DNA from 3 places in the Pseudoalteromonas sp. P1-8 genome. Region 2 is predicted to be linked to each of the others. Evidence: predicted binding sites of a transcription regulator. Region 2 holds the regulator's gene; each other region holds the start of a gene.
What was found. Region 2 encodes sigma-54, which starts transcription at its own class of promoters, with help from an activator protein. Its sites were predicted from a motif close to GTTGGCACGNNNNTNGNNT; they were not measured.
Positions count from the first base shown of each region.

Region 1 (6,686 bases), on a different contig from region 2:
ACTGTTCAAACTGACCTTGTTTATCAAATTCAATATCGTAGCCAAAACGATTAAACACATGTGTAGGCAAATGAACTGATAGCCCCTTTTCGTTAATAACAGGTGTCATAAAATCAACCGACAAACCATTTTGATGAGTTTTATGCGGGCTAAATTTCCCGCCATTTTCTAAGCCCGTTTCAGCGTATTTGTATCGTTTATCTGGATGGGATTTCTGGAGCGCTTGGTAGGCATCAACAATAATGTTTTTTACCTGCGAATGAACATACGTACGCCCTGCCAGCTCAGCCACTTTGCTGTAGCTGGTAAAGTTATCACCCTTGCTGGGTAGTTTTACTGCATTGCGTACATAGCCATTGGCAGTCGTTCCACCACAGACGCTATTAGCCAAAACCGACCCAGAGCAAAATAATAAGGCTAAAAATAAACATGTTTTCATTGCAGTAGCTTCTTTAAAAATTTAAAGCTTAGCTATCAATAAATGAACTAACGATTAAAGCATTTTTGAATCATAGGTAGGATTTAAAGGTGAGTAATTTTTCCTGTGCTAAGCTTTATTTACCTAGAGCTTTTCAGTGCGACTCATGGCTAGTAACGTAGAGAATTACTTTTACCACGGCTTTTTTGTCTTCTTACTCATTACGGTAGTAACCTGCTCCATTATAGCCACGCGCCTGATGCGCAGTAGTTTTAATAACCGCTCGATTTACTTATTTAACCTGTTTTTTTACCTTGGTGTAATTGGCTTTGCATGGCTGTGGATCCAAGACTTATTAGACCTTACGCCAAGTTTTCGCTCTGGCGTGGTGATTTATATGATTTCCATGACGTTGCTACAATTATCCATTTATAACCACGACGAACCCAGCCGATTTAATAAGATAATTATTGCGCATGGTGCTATTTTTTCTGTATTTGCCCTCCTCACTCAAAATATAAATCAACTTGCCCTTGTCGAAGCCTGTTTTACATTAAGCGTATTACCCGCACTTATTTACTTCACCACTAAACGCGCTGTATGTGAAAAGAATATTGGCAACACTGTGTTGTCAATGGCGCAATGCATTTTACTATTAGTGCCCATTTCACAGCTAAGTATTATTACCCATGAACATAACTTAGCGACCTTGTATTCATTGACCGTCATTGCCCATGCAACCGTGTTTGTTATGACTGGCCTCGGTCTCATCACCACCCTGTTGGTGGATGAAAAAAAGCGTTATTTGGAATTGTCTCTAAAAGACCCGCTTACCGGGCTCTACAATCGCCGCGGGCTGCAATTCATTATTGAACAACAGCAACTATTCAGCCCAAGTCAAACATCTAGCTTATTCGCCTGCGTAGTTGATATTGATTACTTCAAACGTATTAATGATAGTTACGGGCATGATGGCGGTGACCTAGTCCTCGAAGTGTTCTCTGATCTAATGAAACACCATTTGAAAAAAGAAGACTTATGTTGCAGGCTCGGCGGTGAAGAATTTTTACTGTTGTTCTTTGCTACCGACATCAGCTCGGCTAAGCAATTTTTAGAGGGCCTACGTAAAACATTTGAAACCAGTCAAATAGCTTATCGAGAACATCGTATATCGGTTACTGCTAGCTTTGGTTTAACCAATTGGCAACCAAATGACAGCTTTGAAAGCTTAGTAAACCGCGCAGACAAAGCCGTTTATGCAGCGAAAAATAATGGTCGTAATCGCATAGAAACAAACAGCCTAAACAAGGAGTAAATAACTAGAGACGCCACTAAAACAAATACCTTTCTATCAATCTTGTAAATTCCAACTCTGTCACTATAATTAGCTCGTGCTTAACTTGCAATATGTAGTGCTATGTCCTTAAAAGTATTATTAAATTTTAAATTGAACTGGGTACTTTTGTGTGCCAGTTTTTGGCTTTTTGCCCTGCCAATTCAGGCTAAATATGTGGTGGCTGTTGTGGGTAAAACCAAAAACGATAGTTTTTATCAGCAAGCCTTTAAAGGGTGTGAGCAATTTGCAAAACAGCATCTCGATTTTGAATGTATTTACGATGGCCCCAAAGACTTTCAAGATATTCGCACACAAGTCTTAGTGATCACCGACCTTGTTCGCAGAAACAACATTAGTGGTTTATTAATCGCAACCACAGATTCCAATTACCTTGTTGAAAGAGCCCTTAAACAGCTTAAAGATAACAATATTCCTGTGATCACTTTTGACTCTGATCTGCTCGAAGAAGATCAGCAGTACCGTTTAGCTTATGTAGGTACCAACAATTTTGACTATGGTGTGGCCTTGGGGAACGAATTAAAAAAATTCACCAGCAAAGAAAATAACCAGGTGTGTATTCAATCAGGGCACTCAACAACACCTAATTTAAACAAGCGCATTGAAGGTGTTCGCTATGCGTTATCTGGGCAAAAAGATAAACGTTTAAGTGGTGAAAATGGCTGGAGTGAGTTTGATAGATGCCCTTTATATAGCTTAGGCAAGCGAGAGGTCTCCCTCGGTCAACTCGACAAACTTCTTAACCTTGAAAATCCACCACTATTTTTAGCGGTAGCGGGCTTTGCCCAATTTAACCCTAATTATGCAAACGTGATTGCTAAACATAAGCAACGTATTGCTAATCAAGAGGTGGTGATCGTTTCTGCCGATACTGAGCAAATGCAATTAGAAGTATTACAACAAGGATTATCATCGGCCAATATTGGTCAAAACCCATTTGAAATGGGCCGACTTTCTGCAGAATTGATGTATCAATACCTCACTAAAGGTGAACGACCAGCTAAGTCTCACTATTATTTAGACTTTCATTATTGTCAGCAAAATAATGCAGGTACTTGCACCGTTAATCACTAAAACTTTGATCTCACTAAAGTGCAATTAACTCGATAAGCGCTAGACTTACCACAACTTGATTAATTGTAAGGATGTAGCCATGACACACCTAGTTAGTGATTTGATGACGCCAGACCCATTCGCCATTAGCGCGCAAAATACCCTGCATGACGCGCATAATCTAATGAAAGAGAAAAATGTCCGCCATATTCCAGTGATCAATGAGCATGGTGGTTTGGTTGGCATGTTAACGCAAAAAATCATGATTGCTCAGGTAATGAATATCATGGCGAATTACAGTGCCAGCGCCCTCGAACGCAAGGAAAAGCAAACTAAAGTGGTTGATATTATGGCTACCGATTTTACCAGTATCTCGCCAGAGCAACCGCTACACGAAGTTGCTAAGTTTTTTGTTGAAAACCGTCATGGCTGCATGCCTGTGGTTGATAAAGATAACAACCTAGTGGGCATTCTAACCTCATCTGATTTTGTTCGTTTAGCGGCGGCTTTACTTTCTTAAGTCGTAAATTAGTATCTGCACACTGAATTTTTTACAGAAGGTGTGCAGAGTTTTCATACTTCTTCTTAGCTAGTATCACCCTCACTCAAGACCCAAATGAAATTAACCCTTTAAATTCATAATCTTATAATTTAAAAATAATTAGGCACAACGCTTGCTTCTATGTAATTACACATGCTTTTTAGATTAAAAGCGAAAGGAAATTTACAGATAATCTCGGAGGAGTAATGAGTAATTCATCATCAAAAATCGCAGAATTTACAGCACCCGGTGTTAAAGACCAAGCTGCAGCTGACACGATTGCTATTCTAGACCAACGCATGGTCGCTTTAATCGATTTACACCTCACTTTAAAACACATTCATTGGAATGTTGTTGGCCCTAATTTTATTGGTGTACACGAAATGTTAGACCCGCAAGTAAGCGCAGTGCAAGAGATGACTGACACGATCGCAGAGCGTATTGCAACTATGGGCGGCGTACCTGTTGGCACACCACAATCAATTGTAGAACGCCGTACTTGGCAAGATTATTCAATTGGTAAAGGCTTAGTTACTGACCATCTAACAGCACTTGATAAAGTGTATAACGGAGTCAATAAAGACCACCGTGCAGCTATCGATAAGCTTGGTGAGCTAGACCCAGTTTCTGAAGATATGATCACCGGCCAACTGGCTGACTTAGAACAATTCCAATGGTTTGTTCGTGCACATATCGAATCGTCTACCGGCGAATTGAAAGGTTAAACCCCATTTAAAGGTTAAACCCCCTAGGTCTATCCGAAGACCCCTTGCCCAGCATTTGCTGGGCTTTTTTATGCTTTGTTACAACCAACCTTTATGTTTAAAGAACAAGTAAGGTGCAAAGCCAGACAGCAACATAATGCCAATTGCAAACGGGTAACCCCATGCCCATTGCAGTTCAGGCATGCTGTTAAAATTCATCCCATAGATACTGGCGACAACGGTCGGCGGTAAAAACACCACAGAGGCAATAGAGAAGGTTTTGATAATTTGGTTTTGTTCGATGTTAATAAAACCCTGAGTCGAGTCCATTAAGAAATTCACCTTATCAAACAAAAATGTACAGTGAGACATAAGGGTATCAATATCGAGTACAATTTCACGAAGTGACTCGCGGTCTTCTGTCGGCGCTCCTAGGTGGCGCAGTAAAAACGAGATATTCCGGCGCGTATCCATCAAACATAAACGCACTTTACCGTTATTATCTTCAAGGCGCGAAATTCGACTAACAGCTTCTTCTAAGTCTGAGTCATCCTCTTCAAGTACATAGGCACTGAGTTTTTCTAACTGGTGATGCATGTCTTCAAGCATATCAGCGTGGTTTTCGACTTTTTGGTCAAATAAAGTCACCAAAAGTTGCTTCGGATTATCACACGCTACTTGCCCTTTACGAGCACGCAGTCGTAATAGACGAAAATCAGCTAGTTCATCATCGCGGATTGTCAGCAAGCAGTTGTCTTGTAGCAAACAAGCCACGGTTACCGTATTAAAGCGCCCTTCATTTGGTGACATGAAAAGCGCATGCACATGCAAACCTTCATGGTCAATAAAACAACGGGAAGAGGCTTCGATTTCTTCAACATCATCAGCACCAGGTAAGGTGATATTAAGCGTGCTTGCCAGCGCTTGTCGTTCTTCTTCAGTCGGATTTATGGTATCAATCCAGTGGGCATTTTTTATGGCTGTTGCAAGAGGCGTATCAGCAGCTGGCTCAGTTTCTGTGATCACACCTTGGTCTATAGAAAAAAATCGTAACATTTGCCCTACCCTGATAAATCAATTTAAAACAAATACTATAGCTGTTCACGTTAATGAACAATGACAATGCAACGAATTAAAAGGTAAAGCAGAAAATAATTAAAACCTAACATCAATTGCTTATTTCGCTTTTTTGAAGCGCACCAAAAGCATACCTATCAAGATGATACCAAGGCCTATTAAGCAAGGTACAAAAGCGCTTTGCAGGGCAATATCAAACGCTAAAAAGTCGGGGTAACCGGTTTGCCAAAGCGTCCATTCATAACCGAGTTTTGATGCAATATGTTCACCACCGCTGCTAAGTACGATGATTGCATCATTGTTATCTGGGTTGATGCGAAGCGTGCTATTTATTGCTGGCTCATTCGCGCCATCATGACCAAAGACAAAATCTCCCGATGCTGTTGGTGCATAAAGCATGGTACCTAGCCCCCAAATTGGTGCGCCTAAGCTAATTGCCAAAGGCGCTCGCATGGAGCTGATCATTTGCAGGCTTAACTGCCCTGTTTGAGGTGATGTTAATGCTTGCACTAAAGCGATTAAGTCATGGCTACTTGCCAGTAAGCCTGTTGCTGCTGCCGATGCGTATTGAAAATGCCCAGCAGCTTGCCCGCTTTTATCATAAGCAGGTGCGATGTTGTCTAACTCAGTGAGTACATCGTAACTGGCATCAGTCATATTGACTGGCTTAAAGACGTTATCAGCCATCCAAGTTGCAAAGCGTTGATTCGTTTTTTCTTCTACCAGCAGCTCCAGCATTAAATAGCCGCCCCCAGAATACTTAAAATCGCCCACAGGCTTGGTGACTTTTATTTCACGCACACCCGTTGATGATAGCGGCTTGTTGAGCGACTCAAGCAAGCTTGGTACGGTTTCATTTAGAGGAATATCAGCAAAGCCTAAGCCATCACCAAGCCCCGCAGTATGCGATAACAGATGTGCAAGGCTAACGGTTTGATTATCAAACTCTGATTCAGGTAACTGCCAACCCGTCAGTTGCTCATTAATAGCGTGATCTAAAAGGACTTGCTGCTGCTCTGCCAGACTCATCACACCATAGGCGGTAATAAATTTACTGAGCGATGCCACTGGGAACAAAGTATTTGCAGTTATTTCATCTTTGCTTTTTGAGTAATCTTGAAAAACCACTTGGCCATTTTCAATCAAAACATAAGCGATGTTTGCTTGATTGTTGGCAATCAGCGCCTGACTATTAGCAATAAATTGCTCAGTGTTGCCCGTTTCGGCAATGGGTTTTAAAAACCAACCACTGACACCACCATATACACAGGTAGCAGCCCAAACAAATGACAAAAATAGCGTTAACAGAATCGTTTTAAACCAGCTCATACCCTATTCCTTGTGTTACAAAGCGCTGTTAAATCACTTCGATTTGCTCAGGTTTTTTGATAAAGAACACCATTAAAATTAATAATGCTGCTGGGAATAAAAACACATTCAAATAAGCAAAAATCACCGTTAGCTGTAAGATGCACATTAGCAACAATAGGATAGAAAACACCGTTAGCAACGATGACATTCCATGGCGCTTTGTTAGTA
Region 1 is NZ_LJSO01000005.1:238,644-245,329, forward strand. It holds gene AN213_RS09430 (penicillin-insensitive murein endopeptidase) at 1-439, opposite strand, end outside; gene AN213_RS09435 (GGDEF domain-containing protein) at 585-1,733, shown strand; gene AN213_RS09440 (substrate-binding domain-containing protein) at 1,836-2,846, shown strand; gene AN213_RS09445 (HPP family protein) at 2,926-3,345, shown strand; gene dps (DNA starvation/stationary phase protection protein Dps) at 3,573-4,091, shown strand; gene corA (magnesium/cobalt transporter CorA) at 4,170-5,126, opposite strand; gene AN213_RS09460 (serine hydrolase) at 5,247-6,476, opposite strand; gene AN213_RS09465 (hypothetical protein) at 6,505-6,686, opposite strand, start outside.
Region 1: dps (DNA starvation/stationary phase protection protein Dps) is a predicted target of sigma-54. The motif match lies at 3,487-3,505, and genes of this name have one in related genera.

Region 2 (6,686 bases):
TTGATAAATACTCAAAAGAAGCGGGTAAAAAGCAGTATTTGATCCCGTATTTTATTTCTGCTCACCCAGGAACGAAAGACGAAGACATGGTGAACATGGCGTTGTGGTTAAAGTCTAATGACTTTAAGCTTGATCAAGTGCAAAACTTTTATCCATCGCCGATGGCCAATGCAACCACGATTTATCACACTGAGATGAACTCGCTGCGTAATATTAAGAACAATACTGAGCAAGTGCCTGTTCCAAAAGGCGCACGCCAGCGTCGCTTACACAAAGCGATTTTACGTTACCACGATCCTGCTGGTTGGCCGATGATCCGTGAAGCACTAAGAAAAATGGGCAAAGCGAATCTAATCGGTAAAGGACCGAACTGTTTGGTACCTGAAGAAGGTCGTAACGAGAAAGCTGCTAGAGGAAAGGGCGGTAAAGGCCGTGCGGCACTGACTCGTCACACCGGTTTTAGCCAGTTTAAAAAGGCCAATACCAAACCTCGAGTAGGTAAAAATAAGCAGCGCGCAAAGTAAATAGATATAAATACGGCCCTTTAAGGGCCGTTTTTATTTATACCAATTCGCTTAACTAAGTATTATTGCGAATTGGTATTAGATCAATAACCAAGTCGCGGTGCCTAAAAAGGCAAAGATACCAACAATATCAGTGACGGTTGTCAGCACTACGCTCCCTGCAAGGGCTGGGTCAATTTTCATTTTCTTAAGAATTAATGGAATGCTCGCACCCGCAATACCAGCGGCAACAAGATTCATAAACATTGCAAAGGCCAGCACTGCGCCGAGTTTAAAGTCCCACTGCCATAGGGCAACCACACCAGCAATTAATATCGACCAAATAATGCCATTCAGTGCGCCAATCGCTAACTCCTTAAGTAATAAGAAGCGTTGGTTGGTTTGGTTGATATGACCAACCGCTATACCACGAATAACCAGAGTTAGGGTTTGGCTACCCGCAACACCCCCCATTGAAGGGACGATACCATTGAGTACCGCTAAAATAGGCAAGATTGCTAAGGTGTTTTCGAAAAAGCTTGCCACAATGGCTGCTAACAATGCGGTTAATAAGTTAACCCCAAGCCAAATAGAGCGACGCTGCGAACTTTTTAGCACTGGCGCAAAGGTATCTTCTTCGTCGTCAAGACCAGCGAGGCTTAGCATGCTGTGCTCTGCATCTTCACGGATTACGTCAACGATATCATCAATGGTAATACGACCAAGCAAGTGAGCGTTATCATCCACAACAGGCGCTGAAATCCAGTTGTGACGCTCGAACAGTTGCGCTACATCACTTTCATCCATAGAGATTAGGATTGACTCACAGTCTTCATCCATTAAATCACGAACAATTTTATCTGAAGGACTGGTCAGCAATGTAGTTAATGAAAGCGCGCCTAAAAAGCAGTTATGCTTATCAACTACATATAAGTCATCGGTACCCTCTGGTAGCTCACCTCGTAAGCGTAAATAGCGCAGTACAACATCGAGAGTAACGTCAGGACGAATGGTGACCGTATCGCTGTTCATCAAGGCACCGGCTGAGCGCTCTTGATAAGAAAGTGCTTGAGTTGCTCTCTCTCTATCTTGCGAATCCATGGCACTGACAACGTCTTGATATACGGTATCAGGAAGACTACGTAAAACCTCACCTAAGTCATCGTCGTCCATATCTTCAGTGGCAGCAGCAATGTGCTCAGGCTCCATCTGGGCAATAATGCCAAGACGTACATCTTCAGAGAGTTCTTCTAGAACATCACCACGGACATCTGGATCAACCAGCTGCCAAAGCATACGACGAATTTTATGGGGAGAAGATTCAAGTAAAAGGGCTGTATCACAAGGTGCCGTTTTGGCTAACATACCGCGCACTTGAACAAATTGACCACTATTGAGTGACTTGGTCACTTGTTTGAGTTGTTGTAGTGGGTAATCTTGTTCAAAGGCTTCTGGCATTGGCGTCCTTACAACTGAAAAAAGTTTAAATAGGCTAAGCAAATACAGCATAGTTGCTTTGTAGTGTATTTGCAGAGATATCGTCGCACTGCGATAAATTTATTAAGAGTTTTGTAATTTAGAAAAGCGAGCGATATAAAAGTAGGATATTTAAAGGGAATTTTAAATATCCGAATTAAGTTTACCGTAAACCTTGAAGTCTTAGCAAATGCTATTCTTGCTCGTGGAAGCGTTGTGCAATTAATTCGCCGATTGCCGTTAATGCAGCATCGGCGTCAGGGCCTTCACACACAACGCGAACTTCTTTACCCTGACTACTTTCAAGTAGCATTAATGCTAACACGCTGTCGCCTTCAGCTTCTTTATCATCTTGATAAAGCGTAATTTTGGCATCAAATTGCAGTGCTAATTGCGCTAAAACAGTAGCAGCACGAGCATGTAAGCCAAGTTTGTTTTGAATTAAAAAGGTATCTTCAGCGTGCATTGTTGGTGCCTAATTAAATGTCTTGTTCGCGGTGGCGGATTTTTACATTAGCATGGCTTTTGGCAAAGCTCTCACCAATTGTTTGCGCTAAGTAAACAGAGCGATGCTGGCCGCCGGTGCAACCAATAGCAATGGTCAGGTAACTGCGGTTATTACGCTCTAAATGTGGCAACCAAGTTTGCACAAAGGTTTGTATTTGCCAAGTGAACTTTTGCACTATGCTGTGGCTAGCTAGGTAATCTTTTACTGGTTGATCAAGGCCAGTTAGTGGCTTTAAATCAGGTTCCCAGTGTGGGTTAGGTAAAAAGCGTGCATCAAAAACGTAGTCAGCTTCTTTTGGAATACCATGCTTAAAGCCAAACGACATAAAAGTAATAATTAGCTTTTTATCTTTTTTACCTAAAATCTTTTCGCGAATTGATTCTGCTAACTGATGAACACTCAGATCAGTGGTATCAATCATAAAGTCAGCGCGAGTGATCAACACATCAAGCAGGATTTTTTCTTGTTTAATGGCCAGATCAAGCGGCAAAGAATCAATAGATAGTGGATGCAAGCGGCGTGTTTCTGAAAAGCGCTTGATCAGAGTTTGGTCATCACTGTCTAAATAGAATAGTGTTGGGTTTGCGAAACCTGGCAGGTACTCAAGAATATCATTAAATTCTTGCTGCTCTTTCGGTAAGTTACGTACGTCGATACTGACCGCTATTTTATCGTAGTTATCAGACACACTACGTACGAGCGAAGGCAGTAAATTAACCGGAATATTATCAACGCAATAATAGCCTAAGTCTTCAAGTACTCGTAAAGCGACCGATTTACCTGAGCCTGAGCGACCGCTGATAATTATTAATTCCATTTATGCCTCTGCTGATATGACCTGAAACAGTTGCTGATCGGTAGTAGCACTACGCAGCTGTTTACAAAATTCTTTATCTTTAAGTCTATCAGCAATTGTTGATAAGGTCTTTAGGTGAAGCTGACAGTCACCATCTGGTACGATGAGTGCCACAAAAATATCAACTGGACGATTATCAATTGCATCAAAATTAATAGGGGATTCACTCACTATCACAAATGCATGAGGCTCATCTGCGCCGCTCATTCGGCCATGTGGAATAGCAATACCTCGGCCAATGCCGGTGCTACCTAGTTTTTCTCGGTTGAGTAAAGCATCTAGGATATCTTGTTGCGATAAATGAGGAAGCTGCTGGTGGGCCAGTTCGCTGATATATTCAAGAATTCTTTTTTTGCTATTAAAAAGGACCGCAGCTTTGCTGCAGTCCTGGTTAGTAAGTGAACTTAGTTTCATAATTTAATGTCGAGCTAATTTCTCTTTGTGTTTAATGACTTGGCGATCAAGTTTATCGATCAGTGAGTCAATGGCTGCGTACATATCTTGATGTTCTGTAGAAGCGAATAATTCGCCTCCGTTTACATGTAAAGTTGCTTCTGCTTTTTGGCTTAATTTTTCTACATCTAGAATGACATGAACATTATTAATATGGTCAAAATGCCTTTCTAGTTTCGCAAACTTGGTGTTTACATAGTCTCTTAATGAATCTGTGATTTCTACATGACGACCAGTTAAATTTAGTTGCATAAGCATTTTTCCTTCTATGTAAAACGTCTAAATCAGACTCTTACGCTGATTAGACGGAGGTATTGCTAGAGACTCACGATATTTTGCAATTGTACGTCTAGCTACTTTAATTCCTTGCTCAGCCAATATATCTGCAATTTTGCTATCACTCAATGGTTTAGCTGAGTTTTCTGCAGCGACTAACTTCTTGATTAAAGCGCGTATTGCTGTAGAAGAACACTCACCACCATTTTCGGTGCTGACATGGCTTGAGAAGAAATATTTCAACTCAAAAATACCCCGTGGGGTATGCATATATTTTTGCGTTGTTACCCGTGAAATCGTCGATTCATGCATTTCGACCATTTCAGCAACATCATTTAGCACCATCGGCTTCATTGCTTCAGGGCCATGTTCAAAGAAAGCTTGTTGTTGTTGAACGATACAGTTGGTCACCTTTAATAGCGTATCGTTACGGCTTTCTAAGCTCTTAATAAACCACTTTGCTTCTTGTAAGTGAGAACGAATAAATTGGCTGTCGCTACTTGATTTAACTGAGCGAGACATAGCTGCATATTGGCTGTTCACTCTAATCTTTGGCATACAATCTGGGTTTAACTCGACTACCCAGCGACCTTTTACTTTTTTCACTGATACATCAGGTATGACGTACTCAGACTCTTCGCGTACTATGCTATCCGCAGGCTTAGGGTTTAAGCTGTGGATGAGCGTCATAACTTCTTTAAGCTCGTTTTCTTTAAGCTTAGTCTTTTTCATCAAAGTTCGATAGTCGCGACTCGCTAATAATTCGATATGCTCAGATAAAACCATTTTAGTTTCAGCTAAATATGGCGTATCGGCATCGAATTGGCGTAGCTGAATGCACAGACATTCTTGTAAACTGCGCGCGCCAATACCCACAGGATCAAATAACTGAATTCTTTTTAAGACCGCTTCGACTTCATCAAGTTCGATTTCTTCTTCATCGTTATTTTGATTAAAGCTTTCGACTATATCTTCACAGCTTACCGTTAAAATACCTGAATCATCGATAGCTTCTACAATTGCCACAGCAATCGCTTCATCAGTAGGGCTAAATGGCGTGAGCTGTAATTGCCACATTAGGTATTCGTGAAGGGTTTCGGTTGATGCACCTTGATAGATAGATTCATCTTCAGGCATTGGCCCTGACGATGTTGAAGGGGCGGCACTCATGTACTCATCCCAAGTAACATCCATGGCTAAGTCATCGCTTACGGTGTCTTTATTGAGAGCATCACTACTTTCTTGCTCGTACTCGCTAGGTGCTTCTTCGGCAGACGCGCTGACTTGCACATCGTCAGACTCCGCTTTTTGCTCATTCTTGCCGGTGCTTTCTTCATTGTAATCCGCTTCTTCCACTTCAAGTAGGGGATTACTATCAAGCGCTTCTTGAATTTCTTGCTGGAGATCCAATGTACTGAGCTGCAACAAACGAATCGCTTGTTGCAGTTGTGGAGTCATTGTAAGTTGCTGGCCCATGCGCAGCTGTAATGATTGCCTCATGTATCCCTAACAATCCTTTTAAAGTTATCGATAACTGTAAAAACACAGTTATCGATTTATTGTCATTGTTATAAGTCTAGCAGATGCTCTAGTCGCTGGCGTAATGGTTACAGCCTGAATTGCTCGCCTAGATATACATCGCGTACAGTTTGGTCTGCTAATACGTGCTCAGGTGTGCCTGATGCAATTAGCTCCCCATGAGAAACAATGTAGGCTTTTTCACAAACATCAAGGGTTTCTCGAACATTATGGTCAGTAATTAGTACACCGATACCACGATTTTTTAGGTGCTCAATAATTTTCTTTATATCTAACACTGAAATTGGATCAACACCAGCAAAAGGCTCATCTAAAAGGATAAATTTAGGATTAGCGGCTAATGCGCGAGCAATTTCTACACGGCGTCGCTCACCACCTGACAGCGCCATACCTTGGCTGTCACGAATGTGTTGAATACTAAATTCATCGAGTAAGCTATTAAGTGTTTCTTCGCGACCTGCTTTGTTTAGATCTTTACGGGTTTCTAAAATAGCCATCAAGTTTTGGTAAACCGTTAACTTTCGAAAAATTGACGATTCTTGTGGCAGATAGCCGATACCTAAGCGGGCACGATTGTGCATTGGCAAAAGGGTAATATCGTTATCATCAATGCTGATTTTACCTTTGTCGCTTGGGACTAGGCCTACAATCATATAGAAGGTGGTGGTTTTACCTGCACCATTTGGGCCAAGCAAGCCAACAATGCTGCCCGCTTCAACTTCAAGGCCGACATTTTTAACCACTTGGCGGCCTTTGTAGCTTTTAGCTAAAAGCTCTGCTTTTAATGTGCTCATGGTTGGCCTTTATTATCTTTTTTATTTTCAACAGGCACTAAAATAGTGTGTACACGATCTGTTGAGTTTTCGTCTTTTTCAGCACTGATCAGCTGCTGTGCCATATCATAGGTAATGCTTTTTGCTGTTACTTTTTGACCTGCTTGAGTAACTTCAGCTTCACCATTTAAGGTTAAGAAGCGTTTTGCAACATCATAACGAACTTCTTCGGCGCTGGCGCTCATCACGGTGCCATCAGTTTGCTTTTCTTCGAAGTAAGCAGGCTTACCTGTGGCAATAAT
Region 2 is NZ_LJSO01000014.1:42,448-49,133, forward strand. It holds gene AN213_RS16620 (YgiQ family radical SAM protein) at 1-524, shown strand, start outside; gene mgtE (magnesium transporter) at 603-1,961, opposite strand; gene AN213_RS16630 (HPr family phosphocarrier protein) at 2,173-2,445, opposite strand; gene rapZ (RNase adapter RapZ) at 2,459-3,304, opposite strand; gene ptsN (PTS IIA-like nitrogen regulatory protein PtsN) at 3,305-3,757, opposite strand; gene hpf (ribosome hibernation promoting factor) at 3,761-4,048, opposite strand; gene AN213_RS16650 (RNA polymerase factor sigma-54) at 4,076-5,572, opposite strand; gene lptB (LPS export ABC transporter ATP-binding protein) at 5,680-6,405, opposite strand; gene lptA (lipopolysaccharide transport periplasmic protein LptA) at 6,402-6,686, opposite strand, start outside.

Region 3 (6,686 bases), on a different contig from region 2:
AATGTGTGAATGGCTCAACCTTTACAACGAAGAGCCATGCTTACAAGTGATCCGCCGAACCTGGTCATCGCAAGGTATTGTAAGCTTTGCGCGCTTAGTCTCACCGGGCAGTAAATACCGACTGGGCGGCCACCTAACTTTTAAAAAGTAGCTAAATAGGCGCTTGATAACGAAAATTCAGTGACTCAATCGCTGAGCCATCAATGAGGCGCTCGCCTTTATCATGGCTAGTAAATGTCGGTGGCTGATTACCCTGCTCAGCACATTTTTGTTGGTAGTAATCTGCTTTTGTAGGATGCGACGGATTGACCACATTATAAATGCTGCTCGCGCTTGACCAGTTTTCAATTACAGAAAAAATCGCCGCTATCACGTCTTGCTGCTGAACCATGTTTACCACTTGCTGACTTGAGCTAGACAGCTCTTTACCTGCCACAAACTTACCTGGGTCGCGCCCAGGCCCAACAAGGCCCGCTAAACGCAGCACTTTACCACCGGCATTGAGCACTAACTGCTCGGCATCAAATAGCAGTTGCTGGCGCGCTGATTGACAATTGATTACTGTACTCTCGTCGTATTGACCATTCTCAGTTGGGTAGACACCCGTCGAAGAACATAAAATAAAGCCTTTACAATTTAGTTGCTTGGCAAGCTCAAGCCCTGCTTGCAAAGTGACTAAATAATTACTTTCTGAGCTGCGACTACGCGGTGGAATTGCACACACCCACCATGCACCTTCAAGAGAAACATCGTGTTTAAGCACATCGTCTGCAAGCGCAAATTGGCGCTGAAAGTCATGTTCGTGCTCGCTACTTCGGTGTGTCCCCTGCACTTGCCATGCTAATTCTTTAGCCTCAACACACAGCGCACTACCAAGCCAACCTGCCCCTAAAACGACCAGTTTATTATTTTCAGAACTCATTTATCCAACTACCTCTAGAAATTATTATTAACGTTCGCTTAACGGTGTAGCGATTTGGGTGCAAATATGATTAGATAGATAACTCTACCCGATAATAAAAACACGTGCACCTATGTTAAATAACCTCTCTTTACGTAAAAAAATATTACTACTCATCGGCGGGACGATAAGTGTACTACTGATCATCGCGTCTAGTTTTTTTGTTAGCCATATTGCTGACCTATCGCGCCAAGCTATTCAACGCGAAGCCGACAGCTATTTACAGAGTGAACGACTTTCAATGCAAGGTTACTTTGCCAAATACGGTAAAGTGGTTCAAACCTTCATTACAAATCCGCATTTAGTGAATTGGTTCGACAATTGGACTGAACGTGACCAAAGCCTTGATAACCAACCTGGATACGACAGCGTTAATCAAGATTTTGTGCGTATCAGCGGCAACGATGACAACATCTTATCTGCCTTCTTTGCATCTGCAACAACTGGTGAGTACTTTAAAGAAAACGAGCGAACCACTCATTATAATGGCCAACCTTACTACGCTTACAAACGTGGTTGGTGGCAAGATGCTTTAAAGATCAACAAACTCTATGTAGGCCCAATTTCTGTGGATTTAACCACAGGTAATGCCTCTGCAGTTGTACAACAGCCTGTTTATAAGCAAAACAAACTAATAGGCTTTGGTGGTGTTGATTTACAGCTAAACAACATCAACGACATGGTTGAAGAAATTCGCTTTAATGGCCAAGGCTTTGGTTTCTTACTTGATGGCAATCAAAAGGTTGTGCACTTATCTAAGCGCACTGGCCACAAGCTATCTGTGACTGACGAAGGTCCGAATGGCAAGGAAGGCTTAGATGCCCTCGAAAAACAATTTAGCGACACATCAGGCTTTAGCGAATTAAACCGCGCGATGAAAAGCCAAAAAGATGGCAGCAGCTTTGTTACTTTCAAAGGTGAGCAATATTACGTTGTATACAACCGCCTTGAGCTAGAAACCCCTTACCTTGATTGGTACGTGGGTATTTTAATTCCAACAAGTATGATTGATGAGCCAGTAAATGATGCAGTGATGACAACCACAACCTCAGTGATCATCATTCTTGCGATTATCATTGCGATGATCTTCTGGGCCACGCAAATGATCACCAAACCGCTGACTAAGCTAACTTACATCATGCGTGATATCGCATCAGGTGATGGCGATTTAACACAAAAAATCGAAATCAAGAGTAATGATGAAGTGGGCCAACTTGCTCATCACATGAATACCTTCATCGATAAACTTCGTGCAATGATGCTAAATACGGCTGCGCAGGCTGAGCAACTAAGCCAAGCTGCAAGCCAGTTGAAAATTGTATCGCAAAAAACCAACGATGAAATTCAGCAAGAAAAGCAGCAAGTTGATAGTGTTAGTGCGGCGGTAACCGAAATGGCGTCTACAGTGATGGAAATCTCGCGTAATGCCCAGCACACCAATAATGCCGCTGAAGAAGTGCAAACCATTACCGTTGACGGTACGAAACGCTCTACTCAAGCTCAATCAGTGATGACCGCCCTTGCAAGCCATATTGGTGAAGCGTCTAAAGTGGTTGCGGGTCTTGAACAAGAAAGTGGCAATATCGGTGCGGTAGTTGATGTTATCAACTCGATTGCAGAGCAAACTAACTTACTAGCACTGAACGCAGCGATTGAAGCAGCTCGTGCTGGTGAGCAAGGCCGAGGCTTTGCTGTTGTTGCTGATGAAGTTCGTTCACTGGCAAGCAGAACGCAAGAATCTACTGATGATATTCGCAATATGGTCAGCCGCTTACAGCAAATTGCCCAGCAAGCATCGACTATGATGCAACAAGGTCAAGAGCGTGCTGAGGGTTCAGTAGAGCAAACACAAATTGTATTGCAAGCTCTACAAGATATCGCCCAGTCTGTGACAAATGTGCAAGATCAAAGTCATCAAATTGCGACTTCGACAGAGCAGCAAACTGTGGTTGCAGAAGATATTAACAATAGCTTGGCAGCAATAAATCACTTAGTGAATAGCACTGCGGATCATGCCCATGAATTGGCGGATGAAGCACGTGATTTGAATGAATTGGCAGCCGCTTTAAATAAGACGGTGAATCAATTTAAGTTATAAAGATAAATTGCTGAAGTAGTTAAAAACCCGATGTCACCTGAAGATGACATCGGGTTTTTATCGTCAGCCTTCCCTGTTAGTCGTGGCGCAACCGCTTTCGCGTGTTCCATAAATTCGTGCCACTGTTGCTTGTTCCATAAAGCAACTCCATTGTTGGTCAATCCTTGTGTTGGTTGCGTTTGTACTTGTTCCATATAGTCTCCTCCTTACGCTAGCTTCATCCTGTTTGGCTCCTGCCTAAGCTTATTCCTTGCTGTCATCTCCATTCACTTTATCCATAAAGCGTTGCCATTGTGCGCTACTCCATAACGCCTTGTTACTTCCTTGTTGTCCTTTGTGCGTAGTTACATTATCCATACTGTAAACTCCTTGCGGTTTATCGTCCGTTACTCCTACAGCAACTCCTTGCTGTGCTCCATTACCCATCCTTGTAGATTAATGCGGTGATTATCGCTTAGCGATGATATACACAGCATGAATCAAACCTGGAATGTACCCTAATAAGGTTAAAAGAATATTAATCCAGAACTGCGCACCTAAACCTACCTGTAAAAATACGCCAAGAGGTGGAATTAAAACCGATAAAATAATACGTATTAAATCCATGACTCACTCCTTGAAAAAGATAAGCCCAGCCAAAGCTGGGCTATATAGGGCTTGCTATTATTCAGCAACAATCGTTAATTCATCGATTACTTTGCGAACATCTTCAGCATTTTCAGCAATGCTTACCGCTAATTGCTTTTCTGCATCAGACTCAACAGTACCTTTTAGTGTTACTACACCCATGTCAGTATCAACATCGATGTCTGTACCACCCACTTCTGAGTTAAATAAATAACGTGTTGTGATTACAGTACTGATTTTTGCGTCGGTTAAGTCGCTTTCTGCTGAATCAGCTTTGTCTGATTTCATGTGCTTAGCTTTCATGTTTTTAACAACAGTTAGTTTGTTATCAACAGAGCTAACACCGTCTAGGCTAAGAACTAGCTCTTCAGCAAGCTCTTTATCTAATTCGCTATCAACTTTACCTGTAAGTACAACCTTGCCATTCGTTACATCAGTGTTGATGTCAAAGTTGTTAAGGTTTGTGTTCATAAGAAGCACAGTTTCTGCCTTACCATCAATCCAAGCATCTTTACTTTCATTTTCCCAGCTGCTTGCCTGAGCTGACATGCTAGTTGCACCAATTACTAAAGCGGCAATCATAGATTTGTTAAAAGTGTTCATAATCTTCTCCTTTTGATTTAAGACACATTTACTAATGCGACTATGATGCCAACTATTTATTTGTTTATTTTCAGCAGGTTAAACACCCATTCAGCAGCTATTTATATTCATTTAGGTAAAGATTTACAAGCTGCTCGGTAAGAAGTTCACGATGTTGCAAAAATAACCATTTAGTTGCTGATTTTATTAATCTGTGGTTAATTTAACGAAGTTGCTTATTAGCAAAAAACACAAACCATTGATTTATATTAAAATAAACTTTGGCCTAAGCCTTGCTTCGTAATTAATAACTAAAAAATCACCTTTAAAATCACAACAGGGAACTACCATGGCCGTTAAACTTGAAGATCGCCCAATCGATCAAGTAAGAGAAGAAGTTATTGATCAACTCATTTATAACTACAGTCATGCTGTTATTTCAGCCGAAGCATTTGAACGCCGACTAGACCAGGCAATGGCAGCCACCAGCAACGAAGTATTGGTTGAACTGGTTGCTGATTTAGATCTGAAGGCAGATATTGACTACAAATCGCATAAGCATGCGCAATTTAAACCTCACTACAGCCACAGCAGCGACAACGAAAGCCTGCAGCTTAGGAGTATTTTGGGTTCAAATGAGCGCAGCGGCCAATGGGTAGTACCAAAAGAAATTCACCTCACCAACTGCTTAGGTTCAATCGAACTCGACTTTAGCGAAGCAATTTTCCAACATCAGCATGTCACTATTTACGTGAACTGTATTTTAGGTAACGACGAAATCTACGTACCAGAACATGTTAATGTGGTATCTAAACTGTTTAGCGTAATTGGCAGCGTAGAAAACAAATCAGTCGCCTTAAATAAAGGCCAAGGCCCAACTATCACTATTGAAGGGAATGTATGGCTAGGCTCAGTCGAGATTTCGGTTAAACGTACCATGAAAGAAAAGTTCATCAGCTTTGCCAATAGCCTAAAAGCCAGTTGGAAAGAGATGAATAAAGTGCAGTAAAGGTGCGAGTTGCGAGTTGCGAGTTGCGAGATATTGTAGGCGCGATTTTATATCGCGCAATAGGTAATAAATGACGCGGGGTAAACCCGCTGCTACAACCACCGCGCGAAATAAATTTCACGCCTACATCAACCGTAGGCGTCACGCTTGCTTGGCGCGTCTTACATACAACACCATTCCATCAATCAATGCCTGACCAACAAACAACAATGCTCGGCTCAAAACTGACGGCTGAAAGCTGACAGCTCCCTCACAAGTCATTATTCCTCTCACTCGGGATATCACTAAAATACTCTACAAACTCAACTTCAAAACCTGCAGGGTCGATGAAATATACATTTTTACGATAAGGGTTTTCTGGGCCGTGTTTATCAATTTCATAACCAGCTGAAACCAGACGTTCAACTACAGCATTAATATCGTTTGTTACATAGGCAAAATGAGCAAGACCCACTTGGTGGCCTGCTAAATCACGGTTTTCAGCTTCACCGTTATTGCTTAATGCAAGGTATTGGTAATCATCACCAAAGTGCAACCACTTGCGCGGTTTGCCCGACCACTTGCTATCGCCTTGACTACGCACACGCCAGTGCGGGAACGCGGCTTTATAAAAGTGCAGCATGGCATCAACATTACTAACAACAAGGTTTACGTGTTCTAAATACATGGTAGTTTTCCTTTTTATTTTTAAACTGCCACCAAGATAAAACCTCAAGTTAAGTTTAGGTAAAGAACTTTTTCAAATAAAAAAGCCCCACAAAAGTGAGGCTTTAAAAAAATGATTCGTTGTATATATATTAACTACCAGCAATCTGCATTTGTTCAATCAATATAGAGCCAGTTTGAATACCACCACGACGCTCGATGTCACCACCTAAGCCTACTACAGCCTTGAACATGTCTTTTAAGTTACCAGCAATAGTGATTTCACTTACTGGGTATTGGATTTCGCCATTCTCAACCCAAAACCCCGCCGCACCACGTGAGTAATCACCCGTTACCGTGTTCACACCTTGGCCCATAAGTTCAGTTACTAATAAGCCTGTGCCCATGGTTTTTAAAAGTGCTTTTAGATCAGCATGGGTTTGTTCAACTAGCCAGTTATGAATACCACCAGCATGACCCGTTGGTGCCATCGATAGTTTGCGTGCTGCATAGCTAGCTAATAGGTAAGTTTGCAGCTCACCACCTTGAATAATTTCACGGTCTACAGTTTTTAAGCCCTCAGCATCAAACGGCGAAGACGCTAAACCTTGTAATAAATGCGGGCGCTCAGAGATATTCACACAATCGCTGAAAACTTTTGTACCTAAGCTATCAAGCAAGAAGCTCGATTTACGATAAAGAGCACCACCACCAATCGCCGACACTAAATGGCCAAACAATGAGTTAGCAATATCTGCTCTAAA
Region 3 is NZ_LJSO01000002.1:8,462-15,147, reverse strand. It holds gene hutC (histidine utilization repressor) at 1-151, shown strand, start outside; gene AN213_RS03635 (NADP-binding protein) at 152-922, opposite strand; gene AN213_RS03630 (methyl-accepting chemotaxis protein) at 1,035-3,059, shown strand; gene AN213_RS03625 (hypothetical protein) at 3,044-3,253, opposite strand; gene AN213_RS20010 (YqaE/Pmp3 family membrane protein) at 3,507-3,665, opposite strand; gene AN213_RS03615 (BON domain-containing protein) at 3,723-4,289, opposite strand; gene AN213_RS03610 (LiaF domain-containing protein) at 4,618-5,277, shown strand; gene AN213_RS03605 (VOC family protein) at 5,528-5,944, opposite strand; gene pmbA (metalloprotease PmbA) at 6,075-6,686, opposite strand, start outside.
Region 3: AN213_RS03615 (BON domain-containing protein) is a predicted target of sigma-54. The motif match lies at 4,324-4,342, and genes of this name have one in related genera.